DNA from 2 places in the Luteibacter sp. 9133 genome. Region 1 is predicted to be linked to the other one. Evidence: predicted binding sites of a transcription regulator. Region 1 holds the regulator's gene; the other holds the start of a gene.
What was found. The regulator FliA, encoded in region 1, starts transcription of late flagellar genes. The targets are predictions, from matches to a motif close to TAAAGTTTNNCNNNCNNNGGCCGATAA.
Positions count from the first base shown of each region.

Region 2: FA87_RS05710 (chemotaxis protein CheW) is a predicted target of FliA. The motif match lies at 2,776-2,802, and genes of this name have one in related genera.

Region 1 is NZ_JUHO01000001.1:3,176,799-3,181,007, forward strand. It holds gene FA87_RS13780 (chemotaxis protein CheA) at 1-1,271, opposite strand, end outside; gene FA87_RS13785 (protein phosphatase CheZ) at 1,279-1,920, opposite strand; gene cheY (chemotaxis response regulator CheY) at 1,931-2,332, opposite strand; gene FA87_RS13795 (RNA polymerase sigma factor FliA) at 2,386-3,117, opposite strand; gene FA87_RS13800 (P-loop NTPase) at 3,114-3,989, opposite strand; gene flhF (flagellar biosynthesis protein FlhF) at 4,060-4,209, opposite strand, start outside.
Region 2 is NZ_JUHO01000001.1:1,327,405-1,331,613, reverse strand. It holds gene FA87_RS05720 (protein-glutamate O-methyltransferase) at 1-403, opposite strand, end outside; gene FA87_RS05715 (methyl-accepting chemotaxis protein) at 407-2,125, opposite strand; gene FA87_RS05710 (chemotaxis protein CheW) at 2,210-2,725, opposite strand; gene FA87_RS05705 (chemotaxis protein CheA) at 3,103-4,209, opposite strand, start outside.

The sequences.
Region 1 (4,209 bases):
GGCATCTCGATGCCGTGATCCACCGCGTTACGCAGCAAATGCACGAGCGGATCGGCGAGCGCCTCGACCACGGTGCGATCGATATCGGTTTCTTCGCCTTCCGTGACGAGCTCGATCTCTTTACCGAGCTGGCGGGCGAGGTCACGAATGATGCGTGGGAAACGGGAGAACAGTTTGCCGACGGGCTGCATGCGCATGCGCAGCACGGCGTTCTGCAAGTCTTCCGCGACGCGCTCCAGCTCGCCGATGGCACGTTCCATCGGATCGTTGCCGCCGCGCGGTGCGAGGCTGGTGAGGCGGTTGCGTACGAGCACGAGCTCGCCCGCGGCGTCGACCAGGCTGTCGAGACGATGCGTGTCGACGCGAACCGTCGTGTCGGCGGCGGACGCGGCGCGCTTTTCGCCAGCCGCGGCGGGCGCGGCCTTCGCTGCGGGAGCAGCCACTGCCGGCGGTGCGGGTGCAGCGACGGGAACCACGGCGAGCGCAGGCGTGGATGCGACAACAGGCGCCGCACCACCGACCGCACCCGGCGCTGCCGTGCCGTGAAGGGAATCCAGCAAGGCTTCGAATTCGTCGTCGCTGATCGCGTCGTTGTTCGACGGCAACGGTGCGGCAGCGACCACGGGTGCGGGCGTCGGTGCCGATGCGGAAACAGCTGCGCTGTCCGCGCCTGGCGCCCCCGTGCCGTACAACGAATCGAGCAGCGCTTCGAACTCGTCATCGTTGATCGTCGCGGACGAGGCCGGTGCCGGCGCACGGTCGGTGCGCGCGGCGTCGAGCATCGCCTCGAATTCATCTTCGATCGGGTCGTACGCTTTCGGCGCGGAAGGTGCCGCGACCGGCGAAGAGATCGGTACCGCCAAGGCAACGGGAGCCGCGGATACGGCACGACCGGGAATCAGCAGCCGGTCGAGCAGCGAACGCGGCGCGGGCTCGATCGGCACGCCGCCATCGGCGGCGCGCATCATGTCGTTGAGCAGGTCGAGCGACTCGAGCAGCGCATCCATGAAGGCGGCGTTGAGCACGATCGTGCCGTTACGCGCTTCGTTCAGAAGATCTTCGCCACGGTGGCACAGCTCCACCATGGGATTGAGCCCAAGAAAGCCCGCACCGCCCTTCACGGTGTGGAACGCACGGAAGACCGCGTTCAGCAGCTCCGTGTCGTTCGGCGACGCTTCGAGATCCACGAGCTGCTCGCCCAGGCTCTCGAGCAGTTCGCGCGCTTCGATCAGGAAGACGTTGAGCAGCTCGTTGTCCAGCTCCACGCTCATAGCGGGCTCAGAATCCGAATTCGCTGAGGAGGCGATCCACCTCGTCCTGGCTGACCTTGTCCGCGGCCGGCGCATTGCCGCCCGCGAGCGAGCCGGTCAGACGGACCAGCTCGACCAGCGACGACTCGACCTTGGCCATGAACGCTTCGACCTGCGCCACGCGCTGACCGGAAAGATCCTGCCACGACTGGGCTTCGACCATTTCGCCCAGGCCGATGTCGCAGCTCTGCGCGAAATCGCCCACGCGCACGGCAAGCGCCGTGGCATTGGCGCCGAACGCCGGATCGGCGTGATCGAGCACGAGCACTTCGTCGGCCTGCTTCGCCAGCGCCTGGGCCTGCGGACGCAGCTTTTCGCTGAAGTCCAGCGTGCGGTGCGCGGCGGTCGAGCTCATTTCCAGCACGTCACGCAGATGCTTGCGCGCATCGCTCATGTTGCCCGGCACGCCGTCGGTCGAAATGTCGGAAGCGAGGCGGCGCACGGATTCGTGCAGGTCGCGCGCAAGGTGGCCCAGCGCCAGGAACAGGTGCTGCTCGCGGCTGCGGATCAGGTTGTCGAGTGCCTTTTCGAAGGCGGCGCCGTCGTCGGCCTCGAGCAGCTCGCGCAGTTCGGGGACGACCTCTTGGCCGGGGGAGAGCATCGTATTCATCGTTATTCCCTTAGCCCGCAGCCGCGGCGAGTCGTTCGAAGATCTTGTCGAGCTTTTCCTTCAGCGTGACCGCCGTGAAAGGCTTGACGACGTAGCCGTTAACACCGCTCTGCGCGGCGGCGATGATCTGATCGCGGTTGTTTTCCGCGGTCACCATCAGCACCGGCAAGGACTTCAGACCGGCATCGGCGCGGATAGCGCGAAGCAGGTCGATGCCCGTCATGTTGGGCATGTTCCAGTCGGTGACGACGAGGTCGATCGGCTGCGAGCGCAGCAACGCGAGCGCCGCGTTACCGTCTTCGGCTTCCTGGATGAGCGTGTTGGTGAAACCCAACTCGACCAGGAGATTCCTGACGATGCGCCGCATGGTGGAAAAGTCGTCCACCACGAGGATCTTCATGTTCTTGTCCAAAACTGCTCTCCGCCACGTGCTTTTTCTTTACCGGCGACGGCACCGCGATGCCGTCACTGCTTGTCTTTCCAACCCGTCATGCGTGCACGCAGGCGAATCAGGGCCTGACCATGGATCTGGCACACGCGCGACTCGCTCACACCCAGTACCACACCGATTTCTTTCAGGTTGAGCTCTTCATCGTAGTACAGCGACATCACCAGCTTCTCGCGTTCCGGCAGGCCGTCGATCGATTGCGCCAGCGCGTCGCGCAGGCCGTTCTTCTCGAAGTTGCCTTCCGGGCCCGAGGCGTCGGGGTCCGCGACGTCGATCGCCGCGCCTTCGTCGCCTTCCGGCGCCGTGAGGCTCAGCAACCGCGCGCTCGCCGCGTCGGCCAGAATCTGGTTGTACTCCATGGCGTCGATGCCCAGCCGCTTCATCACTTCCGCGTCTTCGGCGTCGCCACCCGTTTCGTTCTCGATCTGCCTCGTTACTTCAGCCACCTCGCGCAACTTCCGGTGGACGGAGCGCGGGGTCCAGTCCGTCTTGCGCAGTTCGTCCAGCATGGCGCCACGAATGCGGATGCCCGCATAGGTCTCGAAGCTGGCCGCGCGAGTCGGCGAGTAATTTCTTGCGGCCTCGAGCAGTCCGATCATTCCGGCCTGCATGAGGTCATTCGCGTCCACGCTTGGCGGCAGGCGGCCCATCAGGTGATAGGCGATCCGGCGCACCAGGGGTGCATGCGTTTTAACCAGTTGATCCGCTGGAACTCTAGTGATTTCAAGGTATTCGCTAGCGACACTCACAGCGGCAGCCCTCCCCCCATGTGGTTCCGTTCGGCGAAAAAGCCGATGCGACCCTGCACCCGGGGTTCGGGTTCACCCCATGTATCGACCGACCGGGCCAGATTCTTGAATCCCACCGCCGAGCGGCTGCTCGGCCAGGCGTCGACCACGGCCGCCTGACGGCGGATGGCCTGACGCAGGTACTCGTCGTGCGGAACCATGCCCATGAAATCCAGGGACACGTCCAGGAAGCGGTTGGTCACGCGGGCCAGCTTCTCGAACAGCTGACGGCCTTCCTGCGCATGGCGGACCATGTTGGCGACGATGCGGAAGCGGTTCACGTCGAACTCGCGGCTCATCACCTTGATCAGCGCGTAGGCGTCGGTCAGCGAGGCCGGCTCGTCGCAGACCACGACCACCACTTCGTCGGAGGCTGCCGCGAACATCGACACGCTGTCGGAGATGCCGGCGGCGGTGTCGACGATCAGATATTCGGGGGCGACCGGGTATTCGTCGAAGGCGCGGATCACGGCGGCGTGCTCGATATTCGGCAGCTGCGCCATGCGGCGCGCGCCCGAGGTCGCCGGGATCACCTTCAGGCCGTGGTTGGCGTGGAGGATCAGGTCCTCGATGCGGCACTCGCCTTCGAGCATGTGGCCCAGATGGCGCGTGGGCTGCAGGCCCAGCAGCACGTCGATGTTCGCCATGGCCAGATCCGCGTCCAGCAGGACCACGTCACGGCCACCCATCGCGAGCGCCATGCCGAGGTTGACCGCCACCGTGGTCTTGCCCACGCCGCCCTTGCCGCCCGCCACCGCGATGCTGCGCGTGGGACGACGGTCGGCGAGCCAGTTGAGCCCAGCAGCCTGGGTGGAATCGACGTGTGTGTTCATGAAGGAATTCACTGCCGTGAAGGGGTGTGCGGATGCGGATGCCGTGGTCACGTTACTTCAGTTCCCGGTGTCAGGCGATGGCTGGCGCGGTGGAGAAGCCGAAACGGTCGGCGAGAATCGCGTCGTCCGGTTCGTCGGTGCGCTGCTTGACGAGTTGAGCGGCCAGGCAGACGAGTTTGCGCGCATCCGCGGAGGCGATGTCTTCCGGCACGCGCTGGCC
Region 2 (4,209 bases), 1.8 Mb from region 1:
GTTCTTCGCCCGTGGAGCAACCGGCCGACCAGATGCGCAGGCGTCCACCGTTGCGCTTTTCTTCAAGCCAGCGTGGCAGGAGCTCGTCCACGAGCAGGTCGTAATGGTGCATCTCACGGAAGAACGAGGTGACGTTGGTGCTGATGCAGCTGGCCAGTTCACCCAGTTCGCCGTCCGGATCGCGACGAAGCAGATCGCAGTACGCCGAGAAACCGTCGAGGCGCAGCGTGCGCAGCCGGCGGAGCAGACGCCCCTGGACCAGCTGGCGCTTATGCTCGCCTAGCGAGATACCGCAATGCTGAAGCACGAAGTCGCGAAGGAAGGCGAAGTCCGCGTCGCCCAGGCTCGGGCCCGCTGCGCTCGCCGGTACGACGCTGTCGCCGTTGTTGACGAGCGCATTCATCGATCAGAACTCCTTCCAAACGCCGGAGTCAGCCGACTCGGCGGGACGCGACGGACGCACGGGGGCGTCCGGCGTACTGCGCACCGCGGCGAACACCGTTTCCATCTCCTCCTGCGTGGCGTCCTTGCGCGGCGCCCTGGCGGCCGGTGCGGAAGCCACTGTACCGGTGACCTGGAAGAACGACACCTGACGGCTCAGCTCGGTCGCCTGCTCGTGCATGGCACGGGCGGCGGCGGCGGATTCTTCCACCAGTGCGGCGTTCTGCTGGGTCATCTCGTCCATCTGCAGCACGGCGTGGTTGACCTGGTCGATACCGGCCGACTGCTCGGAGCTGGCGGCGGCGATCTCGGCGACGATGTCGGTCACCTTCTTCACGCTCTCGACGATCTCGGCGAGCGCCTTACCGGACTGGTCGACCAGCTCGGAACCGGCCTTGACCTTGCTCGCGCTGTCGTTGATGAGGCCCTTGATTTCCTTGGCCGCACCCGCCGAACGCTGGGCGAGGTTACGCACCTCGGTAGCGACCACGGCGAAGCCGCGACCCTGCTCACCCGCACGCGCGGCTTCGACCGCGGCGTTGAGCGCCAGCAGGTTGGTCTGGAAAGCGATTTCGTCGATGAGGCTGACGATGTCGGAAATCTTCTTGCTGGAACTGTTGATCTCGCGCATGGCGACAACGGTCTGGGCAACGACTTCGCCGCCCTTCTCCGCCTGCTCACGTGCACCGCGGGCCAGCTGGTTGGCGTGGCTGGCGTTCTCGGCGTTCTGCTTGACGGTCGAGGTCATTTCTTCCATCGACGAAGCGGTTTCTTCCAGGCTGGACGCCTGTTCCTGCGTGCGCTGCGAGAGGTCGTCGTTACCGCGCGAGATCTGCTGCGCGGCGGTGCTGACCGACGAGGAACCGTGACGCACTTCGGTGACGATGGCGCTGAGGCGCTCGTCCATCGCGCGGAACGCGCCCTGCAGCTGGCCGAGTTCGTCCTGACGGGTGACCTGCACGTCGTGACCCAGCTTGCCTTCGGCAATCTGGTTGGCGACGTTCACGGTGACCGACAGCGTGCGGAGGATCGAGCGGATCACCAGCACGCCGATCAGCAGGCTGACGATCAGGCCGAGCGACAGCGCAATGATGCAGAAGGCACGGATCGTCTTGTACTGGGCGGCCTGCTTTTCATAGATCGCCGCGGCTTCGTCGCGCTTGGCGGTGACCAGCTTGGCGAGCTGCGCCTGACGATCCATGAGGATCGGGCGGACGGACATCTCCATGACGTCGAGCGCGCCCTCGTCACCCTGCTTGAGGGCGTCGAGCATGTCGTTCTTGGCCGAGTTGTACTCGTCGTTGGACGACTGCCAGCGGTCGTAGAGCTTCTTGATCTCCGGCGACATCGGCATCTTTTTGTAATCGTCCTTCAGCTTGGCCATCTCGTCCTGGAGCTTCTGGAACTCGGCAAGCTTCTGGTTGACCTGATCCTTCTCGGACACCTTCGCCGCGGCTTCACCCATGACCACGAAGGCCATCAGGGCGCGCGTGCTCACCTGGCTGAGCATCTCGGACGGAACGAGTTCTTCCTCGTAGACCTTGCGCAGGCCTTCGTTCTGAAAGTACATGGCACCGAGGCCGACGGCGGCGCCGCCGATCAGCATGACGCCCAAAAGACCGAGCACACCGTAAAGGCGTCCACGGACGGTCAGGGCGGGCATCTTGAACTTGAACTTATTCATTGCGATTCCAATCGGCAAAGTGCGGCAGTGGCAAACCGGGCATCTCACGCCACGGCGACCGAAGCCGCCACGGCGCCTCTACGCTCAGGCGACGGCTTTGACGTCGGTGGAAGCCAGCGCGGCTTCCAGCATCTGGGCGTCCTGCGGCTGCAGGAGACGGTCGACGTCGAGCAGCAACACCATGCGCTCGCCGACGGACGTGAGGCCCTTCAGGTATTCGGTATCGACGGTGGTGCCCATGTCGGGAACCGGACGGATGCCGCCGGGAGCGACCTCCACCACGTCGGAGACGGCATCGACCACCACGCCGAACTGACGGCCGTTGACCATGACGATGACGGTCACGGTGGTGGCGGTGTATTCCTCGCGCGCCAGATTGAAGCGCAGGCGAAGATCGAGCACCGGCACGATCGCGCCGCGCAGGTTCAGCACACCCAGCACATAGGACGGTGCCTGCGGGATGCGCGTCACCGGTGTCCAGCCGCGGATTTCGCGGACGGCGAGGATATCCACCGCGTATTCCTCGTTACCGAGGTTGACGGTCAGGTACTGCGCGGCCTCGTCGGACGCGTCGATGGCGGTATTGGCTGCTTGATTCATGTCGTTCCCACGGCGGATCGGATCGGCGGTTCGGGACCCCTTCCCTTGGGGTATCGGCTATTCCGGTGGGGACTTGAGGGGCAATTTTGCGGTGCCGCATCCGGTGGGGTGTGGGGGCGTGATGGGGGTGGGACAGTCGGGGATGGGGAGCCGGAATGGGGAACCGGGGGTGCCGCTTCATTGCTTTGTCGGCTTTTCGCGCGCAGGGCGCGCTCCTACCGCGCGGCGGTACACCGCACGGGGATACCTGACGGGGTGCCGCACGGGCCACCGCACGGGAGTACAGCACGGTGTTAACGCATGGGGCACCGCGCGGCGGGGATGGCCGGCGGCTGTAGGAGCGCGCCTTGCGCGCGACCCCGTTCAACCCACGGCGATCAGGCTGCCTTGCGACGCGCCTGCAGACGCACCAGCCCGGCGACGTCGGCGATCAGCGCGACGGAGCCGTCGGCCAGAATCGTCGCGCCGGAGATGCCGGTGACCCGGCGATAGTTGGCTTCCAGCGACTTCACCACCGCCTGCTGCTGGCCGATGAGTTCGTCGACGAACAGACCGATGCGACTGCCCTCGCCTTCCACCACGATGACGATACCGTCGTCGATGGCACGGCGCTGACCGGCGCAGCCGAACGCGTCGAACAGCCGCACGATGGGCAGCCAGTGATCGCGGAAGCGGAACAGCTCGCCGCCGCCCGCCACGCTGCGAATCGCATCCGGCTTCACCTGCACGGATTCGACGATGGAAACCAGCGGCACGATGTAGGTTTCTTCACCCACCGCGGCCGTCAGGCCGTCGATGATCGCCAGCGTCAGCGGCAAGGTGATGGTGAAGGTGGTGCCTTTGCCCTCGACGCTGCGGATACTGACCGTACCGCCCAGGTCCATGACATTGCGACGGACCACGTCCATGCCTACGCCACGACCCGAGAGGTCGGTCGTGGCGGCGGCGGTGGAGAAGCCCGCTTCGAAGATGAGGTCGGCCACGGCGTCGTCGGACATGTGATCGCCCGAGGCGATGATGCCGCGCGAGACCGCCTTGGCGACGATGGCCTCGCGATTCAGACCCGCACCGTCATCGGCCACTTCGACCACGATGGAACCGCCGCGGTGGAAGGCTTCCATACGCAGCGTGCCCGTATCGCCCTTACCAGCGGCCTGGCGTTTAGCCGGTACTTCGAGGCCATGGTCGATCGCGTTGCGGACCAGATGCACCAGCGGGTCGCCGATCTTCTCCAGCACCGTCTTGTCGAGTTCGGTGGTTTCGCCGCGCATGTCGAGCACGACTTTCTTGTCGAGCTTCTGCGCGAGGTCGCGGACCAGACGCGGGAAGCGGTTGAACACCGTGCTGATGGGCAGCATGCGGATGCTCATGACGCTTTCCTGCAGTTCGCGCGTATGGCGACCCAGCTGGGCCAGCCCCTGGCGGAACATTTCCAGCTGCGAGGCATCCACACCGTCGTTGAACTGGGTCAGCATCGACTGCGT